Regions from separate parts of the Streptomyces sp. NBC_01260 genome, predicted to be linked through region 1. Evidence: riboswitches for the same ligand, from Rfam matches in the RefSeq annotation. Region 1 holds a riboswitch; each other region holds the start of a gene.
What was found. Region 1 has a riboswitch for cobalamin ahead of OG322_RS02070 (hypothetical protein). Riboswitches for the same ligand answer to the same signal wherever they lie in the genome.

Region 1 (5,305 bases):
GTAGAGGGCCGCGTCCGTGGCCCCCTCTTCGAACCCGAAGCCGCCACCGTCCAGTTGCTGACGGGAGAGCCAGGAGACGGCGGCGTCGGCCTGCACGGTGTCATCGAGGCTGCGAAGGGCCTGCGCCGCGTAGCCCGTGGCGTAGATGCTGCCGGTCGTGGCGCCGGTGTAGCCGGGGAACGAACCGTCCTCGCGCTGTGCCTTCTTCAGGTAGACGCGGGCGTTGCCCACCGCGGTGTCCCGGCCACCCGCCTGCTGCAGGGCGAGGGCAACGAGGCCGGTCGTGGCGGGGTCCCCGTCGCAGTTTTCGCCGGGCCTGATCAGGATGCTGGTGATCCCGCCGTCGTCGCACTGGAGTTGGGTCAGCCGCTCGACGGTCGCGGCCGGGGGTACGGCGCCGGCGCGCAGCACGGCGAGTACGGCGAGGGCCTGGCCGTCGGCGTACGCGGCGTTACGGAAGTCGCCCTTGGCGGTGCAGCCGGGCGTGGGGCTGCCCGAGTCGGGGCCCGCGGCGCAGACGTTGTCGACGAGGTCGGCGATCAGGTCGTGGCCGCCGAAGTGGTGCGGGTCGGCCTCCGTGGCCTCGGCCAGCAGGGCTAGGCGGGCGGCAGCCGTCGCGTCGGGAGCCTGGTCCTTGCCCGCCGGATACGCGTAGTCGTCGGTGTGGGCGGCGAGAAACGCGGTGACCTTGTCGAGCGTGACGCTGTCGCTGTCCGCGGCGGCCAAGGCGTAGGCGGCCTCGGTGGTCAGCAGGTAGTTGGCGGTGTCGGCGCCGTCGTCCACGACGCGTTCACCGTCTGTGAGTGCGCCCTCGACCCAGGCCGCTGCGGCGGGCACGTTGATCTCGCCTGCCGGGACCGTCGGTGTGCCGCCGGGGTCGGGGCTCTCGGTGCCGCCGCCTCCGGCGCGTACCTCGTCGGGGGTGAAGGCCGGCTTGCCGGTGGTGCCCCCGATGTCCGTGCCGCCGTACACCCAGGCGTCGACGTCGCCGTCCTTGGGCTTGCGGTCCATGGCCCCGTACTGGCTGTAGGTCCACTTGTTCTGGCCCGGCGAGGCGAGCCAGTACGACCAGTAGGCCGTGGCCGGCGGGGTCAGCACGCAGGACTCGGTGTCCGTGGTCGGGTACTGGGTGCCCGAGCCGAGACCGATACGGCAGATGAAGGCCGGGCCGTCGTGCTGGGTGCCCTCCGTGGTGAAACCCGCCTCGTGCAGGAGTTCGTACCCTGTGGTGGGTGTCGCGTCGCAGCCACGCTCGACCCCGCCCCCGAACGGGCCGAAGTCGACAGCGACGATCGCGCCCTTGGAAGGCGTGCAGGCGTCGAGGGGATCAGCCTGCGCCGGGGTCACCGCGACAAACGTCATAGACATGGCAAGCAACAGGAACGCTACGGACATCAAGGACAGAAGCGTTCTGGCCCCCGCCTGCCGCTCTCTTCGCTGTGCGGTCTTCACCACGGCCCCCTCGTTCGGTGTCCGAAGGGACAGGAACGTGGCTGTGGAGCCGTCACCGCGCACGACGTACCGTGGGGCGGCAGGCTGGTCGACCACGCCGTAGTCCGCGACGGCGTTTCTCGCTGAAGATCAAGCTCCAGGCATTCCGGCTCGCCCGGCAGTGCCGGGCCTACGGTTGCGGGTCAGCGCCGGAATCAGACCGGCTTCCCCTGGAACTCAGTGCGTATCAGCCGGATTGCAGCACGCATGTACACGACCCGTCAAGACATGGCCACGGGTGAAGAAGAGCGCTTCACGGGGTGTCTGGCGGGAGCAGACCGACTGGGGTAGCGTCCTGGGCTGCCAGATGGGGGAACCCGGTGAGACTCCGGGGCTGACGCGCAGCGGTAATGGAACGGCTGAGGGCCGTTCCGAGCCCGAATGCCCATACGGCGATGCACCACAGGAAGCCGGTCCACGCGTTCGGGCGGCGGCCCTGCCCGCTGCTGCCCGCCGACCGGTCGGGGCGTGGGTACGGTCTGCGCGCCCCTCATCCCAGGAGCAGGCCATGTCCCGTCACTTGATCCCACGCCGCCTCGCGTTCACGGCGGCCGCCTCCATCGGGGCCTTCTGCCTCAGCGTGCTGCCCGCGGCGGCAACGGCCACGCCCGCGCAGATCGCCACCTCGAAGACCAACGGCGTCACCTACCTCAAGTCCCTCCAGGCCGCCGACGGTTCCTACGCGGGAGCCGGGCTGTCGAACGAGTGGGCGTTCAGCGCGCTCGCCGCCGCGGGCACCGCTGTCGTCGATGTCACACCGGGAGGCGATGCCACGAAGAACGCGAGATCCGTGTACCGCACCCTTCTCTCCACAACGAGTTGGCCTTCCACGACACCCGTGGTCACGGACTACGAGCGGGCGGCTCTCAACGCCTACGCGGCCGGCATCGACCCCTCCCGGGTCTCCGCGTCCCGCAACCTCATCGGTGACATCTACAGCTATTGGCAGACATCCGAGCCGGGCTACTTCGGACCCTCGGCCAACTTCAACGGCACCGTGTTCGCCGCACTCGCCCTCGGCGGCGCCAAGACACAGGCAGGGGCCCAGCGCATACCCCAGGCCCTGCGCGATTCCCTGATCACGCGCGTCCGCGCCAACCAGCACAACGACGGCGGCTGGAACTACAGCAAGGCGGAAGGCGACCCGAGTCAGCTCGGCGCGACCAGCGACATCGACATGACCGGGGCCGCCATGGCCGCGCTCTGCGTCTCCGGGGTACCGAACACCGACACGGACATCGCCCAGGCCAAGGCGTTCCTCAAGAGCAAGCTGGTGCCCGGCAGCGGTGCGTTCAATGCCATGTTCGGCGTCAACACCGATTCCAACGGCTGGGCCGTCTCGGGCCTCAACGCCTGCGGCATCAACGCGCAGACCGGCGACTTCCTCACCTCCGCGGGCAAGACGCCGGTGGACTTTCTCATCGCCCAGCAGTTCAACCCCGGCGGCGGCTTCAAGTACCTGCCCAGCGACACAGCCCCCGCGGCCTATGCATCGATCGACGGCCTGCGCGCTGTCGCCGGCGGCGGCTTCACCTCCACTCCCCCGGTGCCGACGACCAGCGGCGCCACACAGTGGGTAGCGCAGGGAACGCTCACCTCGGGCACGGCCACGAAGCTCGCCCTGACCGTGGACGACGGCGCGGGGAACCTGAAGGTCTGCTCCGTCGCCCTCACACCCACGGGAACCACGACCACCCTCGGGACAGTCCTGGACGCGGCCACCGGCGCGGCCACCCCGTCCGGCTGCGTGACCGCCGTGACCCCGTCGTCGGGCACCGGCACGATCACCACTGTCAACGGCAAGGCCAACAGCGGGTCCAACACCTGGAAGGCCAGCGTCGACGGCTCCGCGTTCGCCTCCGCCAGCCGGAGCAAGGTGATCAACGCGGGCGACACCATCGCCCTGCGCTGGGGCGCCTGAGCCTCCGGCGCGACGGCGACCTGAGCTACCTGCAGTTCACCGACGAGGGACGCGAACTGCTGGCGAAGGTGCTCCCCGGCCATGTCGCGGTCGTCCAGAAGGGCATGTTCGACGCACTGGACGAGCCCCGGACCGAGGCGCTGGCCGATGCCCTCGGCGCCGTCCGTGACCGGCTCCGCACGCTGACGCCGTCCTCCGCCGAACGCCGCCGCAGCCGCGGCTGAACCACCCGCCCGCGGGCGCCACCGTGTCCGCCCCCGCCGGCCGCCGCCCCTGGGCGCCGGGCGGGTGCAAGGCCGTCAGGCGTCGGCGTGCGGCAGCCAACGGCCATCGGTCGTCAGGCGTTCGGCCTGTTCGGGGCCGCTGCCGCCCGGTTCGTACGGCAGAGGAGCCGTGCCGGGGTCGAGGATGTCGCCGACGATGCGCCAGCTCTCCTCGACGAGGTCCATCCGGGTGAAACGGCGGGGATCCCCGGCGAGGGCGTCGGCGAGGACGTACTCGTAGGCGGTCACGTTGTCGCCGCTCAGGCCGGTGAAGTCCACGGCCGCGGTGACCGGCTCCACCTGGGAGGGGTCGCCGGGGCGCTGGACGAACAGGTGGAAGGAGGCGCCGGGGCGGGGGCTGATCCTCAGGCGTACCAGGTCGGGAGTCGCGTCCTGGGTGCAGGCCGTGTGGTAGTAGCGCGGGGTCGGCCGGTGGAACTCGACAACGATCTCGGTCGCCGTCCTGGCAAGGGCCTTGCCCGTCCGGATGGTGAACGGAACGCCGGCCCAGCGGTCCGTGTCGACCCAGGTCCGCAACGCGGCATAGGTCTCGGTCCGCGACTGCGGCCGCACCCCCGGCACGTCCAGGTATCCCGCGTACTGGCCGAGTACGCAGTCCTCGGGGAGCACGGTGCGCACGGCCTTCAGCGCCCGTACCCGCTCGTTGAGGATGTCCTGGGCGGAGCCCGTGCGCGGTGCCTCCATCACGAAGTACGCCAGCATCTGCAGCAGATGGTTCTGCACGACGTCGCGCAGGGCGCCGGTGCTGTCGTAGAAGCCGCCGCGGTCCTCGACGCCGAAGTCCTCGGCCAGGGTGATCTGCACACTGCGCATCAGCGGACGCTGGAGTACCCCGCTGAGCATCGTGTTGGCGAAGCGGAACGCGAGCAGGTTCTCCACCGCGTCCTTCCCCAGGAAGTGGTCGACCCGCAGCAGCCGCTCGTCGGGAAAGTGCCGGGTCAGGTCCGCCTGAAGGGCGCGTGCGGAGGCCAGGTCCTGACCGAAGGGCTTCTCCACAGCCAGCCGTGCTTCACCGTTCAGTCCCGCCTGGGCCAGGCGTTCGGCAGCACGCGCGTACAGGTTGGGCGGGATGGCCAGGTAGTGGACCAGGATGCGGCAGCCGTCGGCCTGTTCCGCGATGGACCGGAAGCTCCCGGGGTCGTCGTAGTCGATGGTGGCAAGCCGCAGCGCACCGGCGAAGCGGGCGAAGTCGCCCTCGTCGAAGGGACCGTGGTCGGCGACGCTGTCGTGGGCGTGCGCGCGCAGTCGCTCCAGCGTCCAGCCGCCGTGGGTGACACCGACGACCCGCTCGGGGAGGAAGCCCCGGAGCGAGAGCCGGAAGAGGGCGGGCAGCAGCATCTTCTTGGCCAGGTCGCCGGTGATCCCGAACAGGACCAGTGCGTCACCGCGTCCCGGTGTGGTGCTGGTCATGGCGTGTTGCCTCCGCGTTCCGGGGGGCCTCGCCTGCCGCAATCCGCCCGCGCGGCGGCAGGCCCCGGCTGGCTGTCCCGGCTCCCAGTGTGGTCAAGGGGGAAGGGACTGTCGCGCGGTGCGCGTCGGCGTTGCGCCATCCGTGACGCGTGGGCCCTCAGTGCGAGGGGCGGCCGTCTGCCGCTCGACAGTGGTTCCG
Region 2 (5,305 bases), 7.7 Mb from region 1:
CCGGGGACCCGCCCGCGACCACCCGGCCCCCGTTCATCACCACGATCCGGTCGCAGAACATCGCGGCCAGATTGAGGTCGTGCAGCGCGATGACAGCCGTCAGCGGCAGCGAGGTGACCAGGGACAGCAGTTCCAGCTGGTGCTGGACGTCCAGGTGGTTCGTCGGTTCGTCCAGCAGCAGTTCGCGCGGCTGCTGGGCCAGCGCGCGGGCGATCTGGACCCGCTGGCGCTCGCCGCCCGAGAGGGTGTGCCAGGACTGGTCCCGGCGGCCGGTGAGACCGGTCCGCTCCAGCGCCTCGCCCACCGCGGCCTCGTCCGCCGCTGTCGCCGCCGACCAGGCGCGTCGGTGCGGGATGCGGCCGAGGCGTACGACGTCCACGACGCTCAGCTCGACCTGGGTGAGGGAGTGCTGGTCCACCACCGCGACCCTCCGGGCCACCGTGCGGCGGCCGATCCTGGCCAGCGGGTCGTCGTCGAGGGTGACCGTGCCGGCGTCCGGGGCGAGTACTCCGGCCAGTATCCGCAGCAGGGTCGACTTGCCCGAGCCGTTCGGGCCGATCAGCCCGACGGTGGCACCGGGCGGCGAAGTCAGTGAGACCCCGTCCAGGATGAGACGGCCGCCCGCCTCCCGGCTGACTCTGTCGGCCCGCAGCCCGCTGCGGGCGGGCGGGGTCACGCGGACCGCCGGGTGCGGTAGAGGACGAGGACGAAGGCCGGCACCCCGATCAGGGCGGTGACGACGCCCACCGGAACCTCCTGCGGATCGAGGACGGTGCGCGCGAGGGTGTCGACCCAGACCAGGAAAACGGCCCCGGCCAGCGCGGTGACCGGCAGCAGTCTGCGATGCCCGGAACCGGTGAGCGCACGGGCCGCGTGCGGCAGCACCAGGCCGACGAAGCCGATGGCACCGGCCGAGCTGACCAGTGCGGCGGTCAGCAGCGCGGTTGTGCAGAGCAGCACGATCCGGGTGCGCCCGACATGGACACCCAGGGTGGCGGCCGCGTCCTGGCCGAAGGCGAAGGCATCGAGCGTACGGGCATGGCCCAGGCAGATCAGCAGCGTCACGGCCAGCACGGCGGAGCAGGTCCACACATCGGTCCAGCCGACGCCGCCGAGTGAACCCAGAAGCCAGAACAGCACCCCGCGGGTCTGCTCGGCGTCGGCGGCGGTCATCACGACGAAGGAGGTGAGCGCGGAGAACAGCTGCATGGCCGCGACCCCGGACAGGACCACCCGGTCGGTGCTGCCGCCGAGGGTGTGGCTGAGCAGCAGGACCAGCGCGAAGGAGCACAGCGCCCCGATGAACGCACCGGCCGACAGGGACACCGCTCCCCCGCCGACCCCGAGGACGACGACCACGACCGCGCCGGTCGACGCCCCGGAGGAGACACCGAGGACGAACGGGTCGGCGAGCGGGTTGCGCAGCAGCGACTGCATGACGGTGCCGCAGACCGCGAGCCCGGCACCGCAGACGGCGGCGAGCAGCGTCCTGGGCATGCGCAGGTTCCAGATGATGCCGTCCCGGATCGGGCTGAGCGGCGACTCCCCGAGCCCGAGGTGGGCCGCGACCGTGTCCCGGACGTCGTTGACGGAGATCCTGGCCGGACCGATGGTGACGGCCACCGCGACGGACAGGACGAGCAGCAGGAGCCCGCCGGCCCACAGGAGTCCGCTGCGGATGCCCCGGATGCCGGGACGCCCGCCCTCACCGGCATGGGTGAGCGCGCGCTCACTCACCTTCGCGGCCTGTTCGGTGTCCGTCACCCCGCGAGCCCGAACGTACGCAGCCCGGCGGCGACGCGCTCCACGCCCTCGACCGTACGGATCGACGGGTTCATGGCCTGGCCGCTGAGCAGCACGTAGCGCTTGTGCCGTACGGCGTCCATGTTCTTCGTGGCGGGGTTGGACTCCAGGAACGCGATCTTCCGCGAGGCGCTCTCGGCGGTCTCCGACTTGCGGGTCAGATCGCCGATGACCAGCACGTCCGGGTTGCGGTCGGCGACCGTCTCCCAGTTGATCTGCGGCCATTCCTCATGGGTGTCGTCGAAGACGTTCTTCGCGCCGAGCTCACCGGTGATGACGCCGGGTGCTCCGCAACAGCCCGCCAGGTACGGGGACTCGGAGTTGGCGAACCAGTACATCAGGGTGGCGCCGGAGGCGTCGACGCCGTCGGTGGCCTTGCGCACCCGGGCACGCAGCTCCGCCACGAGCTTCTCGCCCCGCTCCGGGACACCGAACACCTGGGCAAGGTCGCGTACTTCACGGTAGACGCTGTCCATGGTCAGCGCTCCGGTCCGGACCCCGTCGCCGTCCTTGCTGTTGTCCTTGGCGGTGCAGTCGGCGGGCGAGACGTAGGTGGGGACGCCCAGCTTCTCGAACTGCTCGCGTGGGGCGACGCCGCCCTTGGCGAGCGTCGACTCGAAGGACGCGCTGACGAAGTCGGGCTCCTGGTCCAGGACCTTCTCCGAGGAGGGACGGTTCTCGGAGATCCTCGGGACGCCGGCGTTGGCCTTCTCCAGGCCCTTCATCACCGGGTCGGTCCAGGTGGCGGTGGCGGCCAGCCGGTCGGCGAGGCCGAGCGAGAGCAGGATCTCGGTGGACCCCTGGTCGACCGGGACGGCACGGCGCGGGGCCGCCTCCACGGTGACGGTGCGCCCGCAGTTCTTCAGGGTCACCGGATAGCCGTCGGCCCCGGTGGACTTGGCTGCGGAGCTGTCCCCGCCACCACCACAGGCTGTCAGCAGGACTGTCCCCGCCATGAGCAGGGCGGCGGAGCGGGCGTGGCCGGCTATGGGCGGCACGAAGTACCTCGGCGTCTCTGGGCCCATGCGCGGGGCCCGGTGTACGGAGTTCCGCGACCCGGTGCCGGACCGCGGGTGCCAGCAGGTCTTCGGACTCGGGTTCGTACGGTCGGGACGCCTTCCCGGGAACCCATGGGTCTCCCAGTGGCTGTTGGCCCCGCCCGTCCCCCTCACCGCTGCGCGTCAGTTCCGGATTCGCACCGGATTCCCTGACCCCTACGTGGAGTTCGACTGGCCCAGGCACGCTACCACGAGCCTCTGCGCAGCTCAGCGGCGGTGCGGCCGGTGGAATGGGCGGGCCCCCGCCTGTTCCACCGGCCCGGTCGCTATGGGCGCAGGAGCGCGACCACGGCGTTGTGTCCACCGAATCCGAACGAGTGGCTGACGGCACGCCGGACGGGCAGCGCCAGCGGCTGCTTGATGACGCAGTCGATGTCGAACCCGGGCGCGGGCGCGTCCAGGTTGGCGACCGGCGGGATGATTCCGCGCTGGAGTGTGAGGATCGTCAGCCCCGCCTCGATCGCTCCGGCCGCGCCCATGCAGTGGCCCAGTACGCCCTTGGGCGCGGTGACGGGCGGCCGGTGCGGGAAGACCCGGCCGATGAGGGCGGCTTCGGCCGCGTCGTTGCGCGGGGTGGCCGTACCGTGCGCGTTGATGTGTTCGACGTCCGCGGCGTGCCAGCCCGCGTCGCGCAGCGCGGCCTCGACGGCGGCCTGGGCGACCCGGCCGTCGGGGTGCGGGCTGGTGGGGTGGTGGGCGTCGGTGGTGGCGCCGGTGCCCGCGAGCAGCGCGCGCGGCTCGGCGCCCCGGGCCTCGGCGTCGGCGGCGCGCTCCAGCACCATGACGGCGGCGCCCTCGCCCATGACGAGCCCGGCCCGGTCGGCCGAGAAGGGCCGGCTGAGCCGGGACAGGTCCCCGTCCGCGCGGGCGGCCGCGCCGGATCTGGCGAATCCGGTCATGGCGATCGGGAAGAGGGTCGATTCGGTGGCTCCCGCGATCGCCAGGTCGCACTGCCCGGTGACGAGCAGGTCCCGGGCCACGGACAGTGCGGTGATCCCGGACGAGCAGGCGGTGCAGGGCGCCAGGCTGGGGCCCGTGGCGCCCATCTCGATCGCGATCTCGGCCGCGGGCATGTTCGGGATGGTGAGCAGGATCCCGGACGGCGAGGTCGCCTCGGGCCCGCGCCGTTCCAGCACCAGTGCCTGATCGGTGAGACCGGCGGAGCCGCCGCTGCTGGTACCGACGACGACCGCGACCCGGCTGCCGTCCCAGCCTCCCGGGTCGACTCCCGCGTCGGCGACCGCCTCCCGTGCGGCGAGTACGGCGAATTTGGCGTACCTGCCCATGCGGTAGGCCGTGCGGCGGCCGATCGCGGCGTCCAGGTCGATGCCGTCGACCGTGCAGGCGAAGTCGATCGCGCACCCTGCGAGTGCGGGGACGGTGCGGGCCGGGCTGACCCCGGCGCACACACCGTCCCAGGTGGACTCGGTGTCGTTGCCGACCGGGGTGATCATTCCCAGACCGGTGACGGCGATGGCCGGCGTCGTCATCGGGCGTTGCCCACCGGTGCCTGGCCGCCGGCCGACGCCCGGAGGAACTCCGTGAGCCCGGCGAGGCTGGTGTCCCTGTGCAGGGTGCCCGGGTCCAGCTCGACGCCGACGGCCTCCCTCATGACGACGGCGAACTCGGCGACTGCCAGGGAGTCCATGTCCAGGCTGTCCATCGTGGATTCCGGGAGAATCTCGGCCACGGGCACCCTGAAGGTACGGCTGAGTACCTCGGTGATCGTGGGGTGAATCGCGCTCATGGTCTTCCTCTCCATCATGCCCGTCCGGCGGGGGTGTCCGGAGCGCTGCCTCTCACGCCCCGACGCCGAAGTAACTGAGCAGCGTCCGTCCAGTTACGCCTTGCGGCGAACCGATTCGCCTCCGCGGGGCCGCTCCCCCGGGCACCACCGCGACAACACGGCCGCGGTGCCCCAGAAGGCCAGGAGTACGACACCGACTCCGAGGCCCTGTGCCGCCGCGGCCGCACGGCGCAGCCGCACGGGTGTTCCCTGCTCCGTCCCGGCCGTCATCGATCCCCCGCGGGTACCTGCCTCTCGCCCGTGTGCCAGGACGCCTCCAGGTCGTCGTACGCCTCCGCGTAGCGGGCTCCCGCGATGGGCCAGTCGGCGAGCAGTTCCGCCGGCAGCGCGAAGGAGCCGGCGAGTTCCGGCAGGTGGACCGCGACGGCGGCGACGAGCTGCTCGGTGGCCTCCGTCAGCCCTTCGACCTGGTCGGCCGTGAGGTGACCGGCGACGAGCAGGTCCCCGCTGTTGCGTTCGACCCAGCGCAGCGCGAACAGCCGGGCCAGTTCGGTCAGCCGCTCGCGGGCAGGCCCCTCGGGCAGGCCCTCGACCGCGTCCGCGTACGCGTCGGCCGCCTGCCGGTAGGCGTGCGCCTCGACGCCTCGCAGCGCGGGCCCGGACCCCGTGTTCCACCGCTTCAGCGGGCCACCGTGCG
Region 3 (5,305 bases), 150 kb from region 1:
AGACTGGTGGGCCGCATGTCCGTCCATGCGGCCTCGATCGCATCCAGGCACTCCTGGCGCGACCCCTCCGGCCCTCCCACGCTCCAGCCGCCCGGGATATCGATATGCGCCGGCCACAGTGAGTACTGCCCCTCACCATTCACCAGCGTCACGAAGCGCCCCGACTCGTCATCAAAAGGATTGTTCACTACCGCCCCCTGACTTGTTCTCACACTTTCCACGACATGTTCATCAGCGATCTTCAGGCATGCTGGCGCAAATGAATTCTGCGCCCACACCACCGAGTTACCCACCCCTCGCGGTGCACTCCCGGTCACATGTGACGGCAATGCGCCAGGCCTTGAAGTATCGCCGTCGAGCGGACGAGCTCACCAGGTTTTCCCCGGATTCGCCCGCCCAACCGCAATCACAATAGAGGACGCTTGATGACCGAAGATGCTAATCCGGCCGATTGCTTGCGAGTACGCAATGGGGCATCCAGGAAGCGGGTCGCTCGAGACATATGCCACCCCCCCCTCAACGAAGATATTCGGCCACCCCCGTGCCCCTATTGTGCGCGTATCGCTTAATTCGACCCGCGCAAATCCGGATAGCCGCCGGCGTACGCCCGCAGACTCTGCGACATAGACAGATCGCGCTGCGCCCCCACGCGCCGGTCAAGCGCCCCGCCTCTCAGGGCTTCGGCGTAGTCGCGTGACGTCCGGTTCGTGATCATCCGAGGCCGAGGAGTGCGAGGGGCGGTGTGGATCGCGGGCGTGGGGGCGGAGGCCGGCTGCAATGTTCTTCACCCCGGCTGCCCGGAGGGCTCCGATGGCGAGGTTGCGCCAGGTGGCCATCGCGCGGGGCGCATCGCCGGTCCGCAGCTGTGAGGCGTCCTCGGCGAAGGTGGTGTCGCGGACGTGGTGCGGGGCCTCGATCCTCCGGCGGTCGCGGACGAACCGGGCGAGCTGGGCGGCGGCTTGCTCGGCTGTCAGGCTGGTGACGGCGTTGACCGTGGTCTTGCCGGTCTTGCGGTCGGCGCACCGCCGCTTGATCTGGAGGGCCGGGGCCCGAGCGCCCGGCTTCGACTATGCCCTGGCCGTACGCTCCGATCACCGCCTGGACACCAAAGGCGGAGGCTTCACCACTACCGCCCTGGCCGGCTGCGTCCCGGCCCGCTCCTGGATGCGGATGCGCACCGGCCACGGCCTCAAGGGCGACCGCCACTACGACTGGGGATCAGCCGCACCGTCATGCCGCCCGACCCCAGGGTTCGACGCAGCCCCGATTCCCTTGACCGAAGAAGTAGGGGCCCCGCAGGCCGATGGTGAACGGTCGAGTTGGGCGCCCCCCCGTGTTCGCTGGTGCTGGTACTGCCGTGGACGGCCTGTTCCAAGCCGGTTGATCCAGCGCTGACGGCTTCGTAACGTCTATCTTTCACGGCGGCTGCTGGAGGCGTACCGGGGGGCGTAGCGCTCATGGACGGGCCGGGACCCGGCCCAGCCCGTCCGCATCTCTTGTCGGCAGCATGGTCCCGCCGGGCCGACTGCCCGGCGGGACCATGCGGCGTTCAGGCCGGGGGCTGGCTGTCGCTGGTGGTGACGCGTACGTGGTCGACGACGAGTTGCTGGGGGAAGGTGGTGTTGTTGTCGGGGTCGCCGGGCCAGTAGCCGCCGACGGCGAGGTTGAGGATGAGGAAGAAGGGTTTGTTGAAGGCCCAGGTGTTGCCGCCGGTGTCGGCGGGGGTGCGGTGCTGGTAGACGTTGCCGTCGACGGACCAGGTGACGGAGTCGGGTGCCCAGTCGATGGCGAAGGTGTGGAAGGCGTCGGCGAAGGCCTGGCCGCCGGGGAGGGTGTATCCGGCGCCGATGCCCGCGGAGCCTGAGTAGCCGGGGCCGTGCAGGGTGCCGTGGACGGTGGAGGGTTCGAAGCCGACGTTCTCCATGATGTCGATCTCGCCGGAGTTGGGCCAGCCGACCTGTCCGATGTTGTCACCGAGCATCCAGAAGGCGGGCCACATGCCCTGGCCGCGCGGGATCTTCATCCGGGCCTCGACGTGGCCGTAGGTCTGGGTGAACTTGCCCGAGGTGTTCAGCCGGGCGGAGGTGTACTGGCAGGTGCCGTACCAGCACTGGTAGTTGTTCGGGTTCTCCTTGCGCGCGGTGATGACCAGATGGCCCTGACCGTCCAGCGCGGCATTGCTGCTGCCCGCCGTGTAGTACTGCCGCTCATGGTTGTTGACGTTGTCACCGGTCTCGGTCTGCCACTTGCCGCCGTCCACGGCGGAACCGGCGGCGCCGTCGAAGTCGTCGGTGAACGTCGCGGCGGCGGGCGCCTGGGCCGTGACGGATCCCTGCGCTGCGGGAGACGGTGCGGGGGCGCCGGAGGCGAAGCCGGAGGTGGCCGAGACGAGGGCGAGCACCGAAAGTGCCGAGACCAGGAGGCGCCTGGTCAGGTGGGGGGAACTCATGGAATTTCCTTTCCGTACAGGACGGAGGAAAAGCGACTCGCCATGCATATGACAAGTGGGGCCATGGCGGCCACGTGGGGGAGTTGAGGCCTTAGTTCACTACGTGATTTAAGAAGTGAACCAAGACCGTGTCAAGGCTCCGTACGGACCACAGTTCTTGCACACACCGAACCCACAGCCCCTCGGTCCGTTCGTCAGGTCTCCGGCTCCGCCGCGAGCGGCCGGCCGCAGCGCAGGTTCCACCGCCCCGACCTGCCGCTGAGCTCCGTGACCGTCAGCGGGGCCACGTCCAGCCGCCAGAAGGCCTGCGGCGGCAGGTCCAGTGCGTGGACGGCCGCGGCGCGGATCACGGCAGGCTCGGCCACCCCCAGCACCGGGCCGTCGTCACTCCCGCGCAAGGAGTCGAGCCATGCGCCCACTCGGGCGCACAGCTCCAGCAGCGACTCACCCCCGTGCGGAGCGGCGGACGGATCCGCCAGCCAGGCCGCCACCCGATCCGGCTCGTCCGCGCTCACCTCGGTGAGCCGCGCGCCGGACCAGCGGCCCATCTCCCAGTCCCGCAGGGCGTGTTCGGGATGGCACCGGAGTCCCAGCGCGTCCGCGGTGGTGGCGCAGCGCAGGGACGGTCCCCGCAGGCGCCTGCCCGCGGCCGACACCGCGTCCGCGGCTGCCCGGGCCTGCCGGAGCCCGGAGTCGTCAAGTGGTGCGTCGCCGGCGAACCGGGCCTCGCGCAGCGCGGCGTTCATCGCCGGTGAGATCAACATCACCCGTACCGTCATTACCGCTCTCAACTCCCTGAACTGTGCCCACTTGGTCAAGCACACCACGGCATCCGGGCCCCGGGGTGCCCCGGGTGGCGCCATGGCGGCGCCCGCGCCCAGACGGTATGGTCGCGACGACATGACGAGGGTGTGACGGAAGTCCGGTGAGAATCCGGCACGGTCGCGCCACTGTGAACCCGTACCTGTGCGGTAAGTCAGACCCAGCACCTTCGTCTCAGGCACCACGATCGGGACGCGTGTTCCCACAGGAGGTTCTGCCATGGCACAGACTGCTGCCCCCGCCACCGGCGCACCCGCCATCACCCCCATCTCGCTCAAGGCCATTGCCCCTTGGGCGGTCTTCTTCGGCGTCGTCATGCTGATCCTGCTCTACTTCGTCGGCGCCGAGCAGGGCGCCACCTCCGTCATCTCGGGCGCGGGCGTGCACGAGTGGGTCCACGACGGCCGTCACCTGCTCGGTTTCCCCTGCCACTGACCCACCGGGCTGATCCAGGGGAATCCCTCATGAACTCCATATCTGTCAGAGCTCTACTGGTCCGCGGCATGCTGGCCGGCCTCGTCGCGGGCGCGCTCGCGCTGATCGTCGCCTACTGCCTCGGTGAGTCCCGCGTGGACGCGGCCATCGCCCTCGAAGAGGCGCACAGCCACGACCACGGCGGCGGCGAGGAACTCGTCAGCCGCACCGTGCAGTCCACCGCGGGCCTCGCCACCGGCGTACTCGTCTTCGGAGTGGCCATCGGCGGCATCGCCGCACTCGTCTTCTGCTACGCGCTCGGCCGGATGGGCCGGTTCGGCCCGCGGGCCACGGCGGCGCTGATCGCGGGAGCTGCCCTGCTGGCCGTGTACGTCGTGCCGTTCCTGAAGTACCCGGCGAATCCGCCGGCGGTCGGCAACCCCGACACCATCGGCAAACGCACCGCGCTGTTCTTCCTGATGGTCGCTCTCAGCGTGCTGCTGGCCGTCGTCGCCGTCATCCTCGGCAAGCGGCTGGCTCCCCGCACGGGTGCCTGGAACGCGACGATCACCGCAGCGGCCGGCTATGTGCTGCTGATCGGCCTCGCGTACGCCTTCCTGCCCTCGTTCAACGAGGTCGGAAAGGACTTCCCGGCCACCCTGCTGTGGCAGTTCCGGCTGGCCACGCTCGCGGTCCAGTTCACGCTCTGGACCACCTTCGGCCTGGTCTTCGGCTACCTCACCGAACGGCTGCTGGTGCCGAGGGCCGGGGCGGTCACGGCCGGCAGCGGAACGGCGAAACGAGCCGCCACCGCCGCAGGCTGACCGACGCGGACACGGTCCGGGCCGGAGTACGGCTGAACCCGCAGGGTGCGATCCCGGCGGGTTCAGCCGTCTCCGGCCCCGCCTCACTCCTGCCGCACCGCGTCGTCCCAGTCCATCCGGTAGTGCTTCAGGAGCGAGTCCTGCCTCACCAGACGCATGCCCGCGGCCGTCATGACGCGCTGGGACGCGAGGTTGTCGAGGTCGGCGTCCCCGTGCACGCAGGCGACGCCCCGGGCGCGGGCGAACCGCAGCAGCGCGCGGAGCGCCTCGGAGGCGTACCCCATGCCCTGGACCGACGGCACGAGTCCATAACCGATCGTGACGTGCCCGTCCCCGTCGGGTACGCCGTGGAACCCTATCCCGCCGATCACCGGCCCGTCCTCGCCGAGCTGTATCTCGTAGGAGCCGAACGGGCTCGGATCCCCGGTGTCCGCACAGGTGTTGAGGAAGCGCGCGGCCGCCGCCCGCTCGCCCGGGGAGGGGTACCCGGCTGCCCAGCGGACGCCGTCCGGCGGCAGGCCCTCCACCACGTGCTCGGCATCGGAGACGCTTATCGGGCGGAGCAGGAGGCGTGGCGTGCCGAGAACAGTCATGACTCAGCTGACTATCACGCGCCAGGAACGGGCCGCACCCGGATATCCTCCGGCCGCGGCCCGCCCGTACCCAATGGTTCACCGGCCTCCGGCGTTTCCCGGGGCCTGCGGCTACGCGCCGCCGGTCGGGGTGAAGTCCCCGGACAGCGCGGCCGCCACCCGCAGGTGCGTGGCCGCCTCCGTCCGGCGCCCCTGCCGCTCCA
Region 4 (5,305 bases), 2.1 Mb from region 1:
TTCAGCATGTCGGTGACCTGCTGCTGGAGGGCGTCGTCGAAGAGCTCCGGCTCCTCCTTGCGGACGGTGTCCACGACCTCGAAGGCGAAGCTCATGTGCATGGTCTCGTCACGGAAGACCCAGTTCGTCCCGGTGGCGAGGCCGTGCAGCAGGCCGCGCGAGCGGAACCAGTAGACGTACGCGAACGCGCCGTAGAAGAACAGCCCCTCGATGCACGCCGCGAAGCAGATCAGGTTCAGCAGGAAACGGCGGCGGTCGGCCTTGGTCTCCAGCCGGTCGATCTTCTCGACCGAGTCCATCCACTTGAAGCAGAACTGCGCCTTCTCACGGATCGAGGGGATCTCCTCGACCGCGTCGAACGCGGCCGCCCGGTCGTCCGGATCGGGCAGATAGGTGTCGAGCAGCGTCAGATAGAACTGGACGTGCACGGCCTCCTCGAAGAGCTGCCGCGACAGGTACAGCCGCGCCTCGGGGGAGTTGATGTGCTTGTACAGCGTCAGCACGAGGTTGTTGGAGACGATCGAGTCGCCGGTCGCGAAGAACGCGACGAGCCGGCCGATCATGTGCTGCTCGCCCGGCGACAGCTTGGCGAGGTCGGAGACGTCGGAGTGGAGGTCGACCTCCTCCACCGTCCAGGTGTTCTTGATCGCGTCCCGGTAGCGCTCGTAGAAGTCCGGGTAGCGCATGGGCCGCAGGGTCAGTTCGAAGCCCGGGTCGAGCAGGTTCTTGGTCTCGTTGGAGCTCATTACTGGCAGGCCTCGCAGGACTCGGGGTTTTCCAGGGAGCAGGCGATCGCGTCCGCGTCGGGCGCGGCCGCCTGCTGTACGGGAATGGGGGCGGCGGCGGTCTGGCCGGACGCGGCACGGGCGATCCGGGTCGCCGGGCGCGAGCGCAGGTAGTACGTCGTCTTCAGCCCCTGCTTCCAGGCGTACGCGTACATCGAGGAGAGCTTGCCGATCGTCGGCGTCTCCAGGAACAGGTTCAGCGACTGGCTCTGGTCGAGGAACGGCGTACGGGCCGCCGCCATGTCGATCAGTCCGCGCTGCGGGATCTCCCACGCCGTGCGGTACAGCGCCCGCACGTCCTCCGGGATCCAGGCGAAGCCCTGCACCGAACCGCTCGCCTCGCGCAGCGCCTCACGGGACCGCGCGTCCCACACGCCGAGCTTCTTCAGCTCGTCGACGAGGTAGGCGTTGACCTGGAGGAACTCACCGCTGAGCGTCTCGCGCTTGAAGAGGTTGGATACCTGCGGCTCGATGCACTCGTAGACGCCCGCGATCGAGGCGATCGTCGCCGTCGGCGCGATGGCGAGCAGCAGCGAATTGCGCATGCCCGTCGTCGCGACCCGGGCGCGCAGCGCGTCCCAGCGCTCCGGCCAGTTCAGCTCGGTGTCGTAGTGGTCCGGGTGCAGCACACCGCGGGCGGCCCGCGTCTCGGACCAGGCGGGGAGCGGACCCGACCGCTCGGCGAGGTCGCAGGACGCCTCGTACGCGGCGAGCATGATCCGCTCGGAGATCTTCGTCGACAGGGCCCGTGCCTCGGCTGAGTCGAACGGCAGGCGCAGCTGGAAGAAGACGTCCTGAAGGCCCATCGCGCCCAGGCCCACCGGCCGCCAGCGGGCGTTGGAGCGGCCCGCCTGCTCGGTCGGGTAGAAGTTGATGTCGACGACCCGGTCGAGGAAGGTCACGGCGGTACGGACGGTGGCGTCCAGACGCTCCCAGTCGATGGTGCCGTCGGCGACGAACGCGCCGAGGTTGACCGAACCCAGGTTGCACACGGCCGTCTCGCCGTCGTCGGTGACTTCGAGGATCTCCGTGCACAGGTTCGAGGAGTGCACGACGCGACCGGGCTCGGCGGTCTGGTTCGCGGTCCGGTTGGAGGCGTCCTTGAACGTCATCCAGCCCTGGCCGGTCTGCGCGAGCGTCCGCATCATCCGGCCGTACAGCTCACGGGCCGGCATCGTCTTGCGGGCCAGGCCCTTGGCCTCGGCCGCCCGGTACGCGGCGTCGAACGCGTCGCCCCACAGGTCGACCAGTTCGGGCACGTCGGCCGGGGAGAACAGCGACCAGGTGCCGTCCGCGTCGACCCGGCGCATGAACTCGTCCGGGATCCAGTGCGCCAGGTTGAGGTTGTGCGTGCGCCGCTGGTCCTCACCGGTGTTGTCGCGCAGCTCCAGGAACTCCTCGATGTCCGCGTGCCAGGTCTCCAGGTAGACCGCGGCCGCGCCCTTGCGCCGGCCGCCCTGGTTCACCGCGGCGACGGAGGCGTCCAGCGTCTTCAGGAACGGCACGATGCCGTTGGAGTGCCCGTTGGTGCCCCGGATCAGCGAACCGCGGGCGCGGATACGGGAGTACGAGAGGCCGATGCCGCCCGCGTGCTTGGACAGCCGCGCCACCTGGTGGTAGCGGTCGTAGATCGAGTCCAGCTCGTCCAGCGGCGAGTCCAGCAGATAGCAGGAGGACATCTGCGGGTGCCGGGTGCCGGAGTTGAAGAGCGTGGGGGAGGAGGGCAGGTAGTCCAGCCGGCTCATCAGCCGGTACAGCGCGGCGACCTCGTCCAGGGCGCGCTCGGAGTTGTCCTCGGCGAGCCCGGCGGCGACGCGCAGCATGAAGTGCTGCGGGGTCTCGACGACCTGGCGGGTGAGCGGGTGGCGCAGCAGATAGCGGCTGTGCAGGGTGCGCAGCCCGAAGTAGCCGAAGCGGTCGTCGGCGCCGTCGGCGAGGGCCTGTGCCACCAGCGCGTCGAGAGCGGCCGCGTGGAGCGTCACGAACTCGGCGGTGCGCTCCGCGATCAGACCCTCGCGGTGTCCGACGGAGACCGACGCGGAGAAGGACGTCGCGCCCTGCCCGGCCGCCTCGTCCGCGATGGTGCGGGTGAGGAGGCGGGCGGCGAGCCGGGAGTAGGCGGGGTCCTCGGAGATCAGGCCCGCGGCGGCCTCGGTGGCCAGCGAGCGCAGCTCGGCCTCGTCCGACCGGGCGTTGCGGCCGCGCAGTGCGGCGCCGGCGACGCGTCCGGGGTCGGTGTCGGGCAGATCCGCGGTGAGGTCGGTGAGGGTCCGCAGCAACGCGGTTCCCGGTCCGTCCTTCGCGGGTGCTGCGGACCGGTCCGTTCCGAAATCGGCTGCTTCGGACTCGGCCGCTGAAACCGGATCGGCTGGCGCGATGGTCACGTGGTGCTCTCCCTCGCTCGGCTCTGGGCCGGCGGGGGAACGGGGGCAGCCGGGCGGAGCCGGGCCCTGGGCGGGGCAGCACTCCGTGCGGCGTCCACCGGCCCATCCACGAGGCCCGGACGTCTGGGCATCCGGATCGGTCGAGCCGGATGCGCTGTCGGCAGGTCCTCGGACTCACGGGTGCACAAAAGCGCACCGAACACACCGTTGCGGGACAGTTCCGGATTCGCACCGGATTTCCCTGCGGCGACAGCGAGCACGAGCATACATGTGGGGGCAGTCGGATGCGGCAGCCCCCATATGTTGTGTCGCGCCACCTAACGGCGGGATGTCATGACTTCGGCGGGAGGTCCAGGCGGTACGTCAGCAGCGAGAGCCCGTCGATGGGATACCAGTCCCTTTCGGGGGTCCGCACGAAGCCGAGGCGCCCGTAGATCCTATGGGCGCCGTGCATGGCCGGCTGCGTCGACAGGGCGATCCCCGTGACCCCCGCGGTGGCCCGTGCGCGGTCGATACAGGCCCGGACGAGCGCCTCGCCCGCCCCGGCCCCGCGGGTCTCGCGGGAGACCGCGAGCATCCGGAACTCGGCCTCGTCCGCGGCCGCGATGTCCGCCCACCGGTTCCCCGGCGGGGCGTACGTCACGCCGCCCAGCACCCGCCCCCGCGCGTCCGCCGCGACGAGCACCTCGGCCTCGGCGGCCCGCCGGGCGACGTCCCGCAGCTGCACCAGATACGGATCGTCGGCGCCGAAGTCCAGCAGCCCGTCGCCGAGATAGGCCTCGGCGGTGATCTGGCCGAGGACCGCGTGCTCGGCCGGCTCGACCGGCCTGATCGTTATGTCCATGCGCGGAAGTCTGCCGCACGCCGCGGGCCCGGTCGCGGGAATTGCCGGGCACGCCCGGTCCCCGCGTCCGGCACGCGGAAGGGCCGCCGCGCCTTCCGGAGGGAGGATGCGACGGCCCGTACGTCCCGCGCGGGTGCTCCGCGGTCAGTGACCGCCCGGCGCCCCGGCCGTGGCCGGCGGGAGCTCCGCCTTCACGCCCGGGTCGCCCGCGTCCGCGGTGTAGTCGTCGGGAGAGGTCTCGTCGACCCCGGCGGGCGCCTTCACGGCGTTCAGGACGAAGGTGAGGACGACGGTGACCACGACGTTCAGCACGAACGCCGTCAGGCCGATGTAGCCGATCTCACCGATGCCCGGGATCTCCTTGGACGAGCCGCCGAAGTGCGCCTGGGTGGGGCTGGCGACCCCGTAGGCGGCGGCCGTGCCGTAGACCATGCCGACCGCCCAGCCCGCGAGGAGGGCCCAGCGGTGGAACCACCGGGTGAACAGGCCGCCGACCAGGGACGGCATCGTCTGGAGGATCCAGATCCCGCCGAGCAGCTGGAAGTTGATCGCGACCGTCTTGTCCATGGTGAGGACGAAGGCGAGCGCGCCGACCTTCACCAGCAGCGACACCAGCTTGGAGACCCTGGTCTCCTGCGCGGGGGTCGCGTCGGGCTTCAGGAAGTCCTTGTAGATGTTCCGGGTGAACAGGTTCGCCGCCGCGATCGACATGATCGCCGCGGGGACCAGTGCGCCGATGCCGATGGCGGCGAAGGCCACCCCCGCGAACCAGTCGGGGAACATGTCCTCGAAGAGCTGCGGGATCGCCAGCTGGCCGTTGTCCACCTTGACCCCGGCGGCGATCGCCATGAAGCCGAGCAGCGCGAGCAGTCCCAGCATCAGCGAGTACAGCGGCAGGATCGTGGTGTTGCGGCGGATCACGTTGCGGCTGCGGCTGGAGAGCGTCGCCGTGATCGAGTGCGGGTACATGAAGAGCGCCAGCGCCGAGCCCAACGCCAGTGTGGCGTAACCCCACTGGCCGTTCACGCCGGGTGCGAGCGCGCCGGTCGGCTTGCCTCCCGGCGGGCCCGCGAACTTCTCCTGGGCGGCGGCGAAGATGTCGTCGAAGCCGCCGAGCTTGATCGGGATGTAGATGATCGCCACGGCGATGACGAGGTAGATCAGCCCGTCCTTGACGAACGCGATCAGCGCGGGCGCGCGCAGGCCCGAGGAGTACGTGTACGCGGCGAGCACCGCGAACGCGATCAGCAGCGGCAGGTCCTTGATGAACCAGTGGGTGTTCTCCCCGCCGC

Region 2: another riboswitch for cobalamin. It lies ahead of OG322_RS36095 (ABC transporter substrate-binding protein); the one in region 1 lies ahead of OG322_RS02070 (hypothetical protein).
Region 3: another riboswitch for cobalamin. It lies ahead of OG322_RS01475 (CbtB domain-containing protein); the one in region 1 lies ahead of OG322_RS02070 (hypothetical protein).
Region 4: another riboswitch for cobalamin. It lies ahead of OG322_RS11010 (ribonucleoside-diphosphate reductase subunit alpha); the one in region 1 lies ahead of OG322_RS02070 (hypothetical protein).

What each region holds. Positions count from the first base shown of each region.
Region 1 is NZ_CP108464.1:458,806-464,110, forward strand. It holds gene OG322_RS02065 (prenyltransferase/squalene oxidase repeat-containing protein) at 1-1,395, opposite strand, end outside; cobalamin riboswitch at 1,592-1,661, opposite strand; cobalamin riboswitch at 1,765-1,892, shown strand; gene OG322_RS02070 (hypothetical protein) at 2,000-3,412, shown strand; gene OG322_RS02075 (hypothetical protein) at 3,481-3,636, shown strand; gene zwf (glucose-6-phosphate dehydrogenase) at 3,712-5,106, opposite strand.
Region 2 is NZ_CP108464.1:8,112,167-8,117,471, reverse strand. It holds gene OG322_RS36105 (ABC transporter ATP-binding protein) at 1-676, opposite strand, end outside; gene OG322_RS36100 (FecCD family ABC transporter permease) at 673-1,764, opposite strand; gene OG322_RS36095 (ABC transporter substrate-binding protein) at 1,761-2,828, opposite strand; cobalamin riboswitch at 2,865-3,052, opposite strand; gene OG322_RS36090 (beta-ketoacyl-[acyl-carrier-protein] synthase family protein) at 3,128-4,351, opposite strand; gene OG322_RS36085 (acyl carrier protein) at 4,348-4,608, opposite strand; gene OG322_RS36080 (acyl-CoA dehydrogenase family protein) at 4,875-5,305, opposite strand, start outside.
Region 3 is NZ_CP108464.1:307,275-312,579, reverse strand. It holds gene OG322_RS01490 (MbtH family protein) at 1-188, opposite strand, end outside; partial or broken gene OG322_RS01485 (glycoside hydrolase family 16 protein) at 1,565-2,449, opposite strand; gene OG322_RS01480 (histidine phosphatase family protein) at 2,644-3,228, opposite strand; adenosylcobalamin (AdoCbl) riboswitch at 3,352-3,445, shown strand; gene OG322_RS01475 (CbtB domain-containing protein) at 3,491-3,706, shown strand; gene OG322_RS01470 (CbtA family protein) at 3,736-4,509, shown strand; gene OG322_RS01465 (GNAT family N-acetyltransferase) at 4,593-5,102, opposite strand; gene OG322_RS01460 (tetratricopeptide repeat protein) at 5,214-5,305, opposite strand, start outside.
Region 4 is NZ_CP108464.1:2,576,078-2,581,382, reverse strand. It holds gene OG322_RS11015 (ribonucleotide-diphosphate reductase subunit beta) at 1-746, opposite strand, end outside; gene OG322_RS11010 (ribonucleoside-diphosphate reductase subunit alpha) at 746-3,169, opposite strand; cobalamin riboswitch at 3,312-3,435, opposite strand; gene OG322_RS11005 (GNAT family N-acetyltransferase) at 3,501-4,013, opposite strand; gene mctP (monocarboxylate uptake permease MctP) at 4,158-5,305, opposite strand, start outside.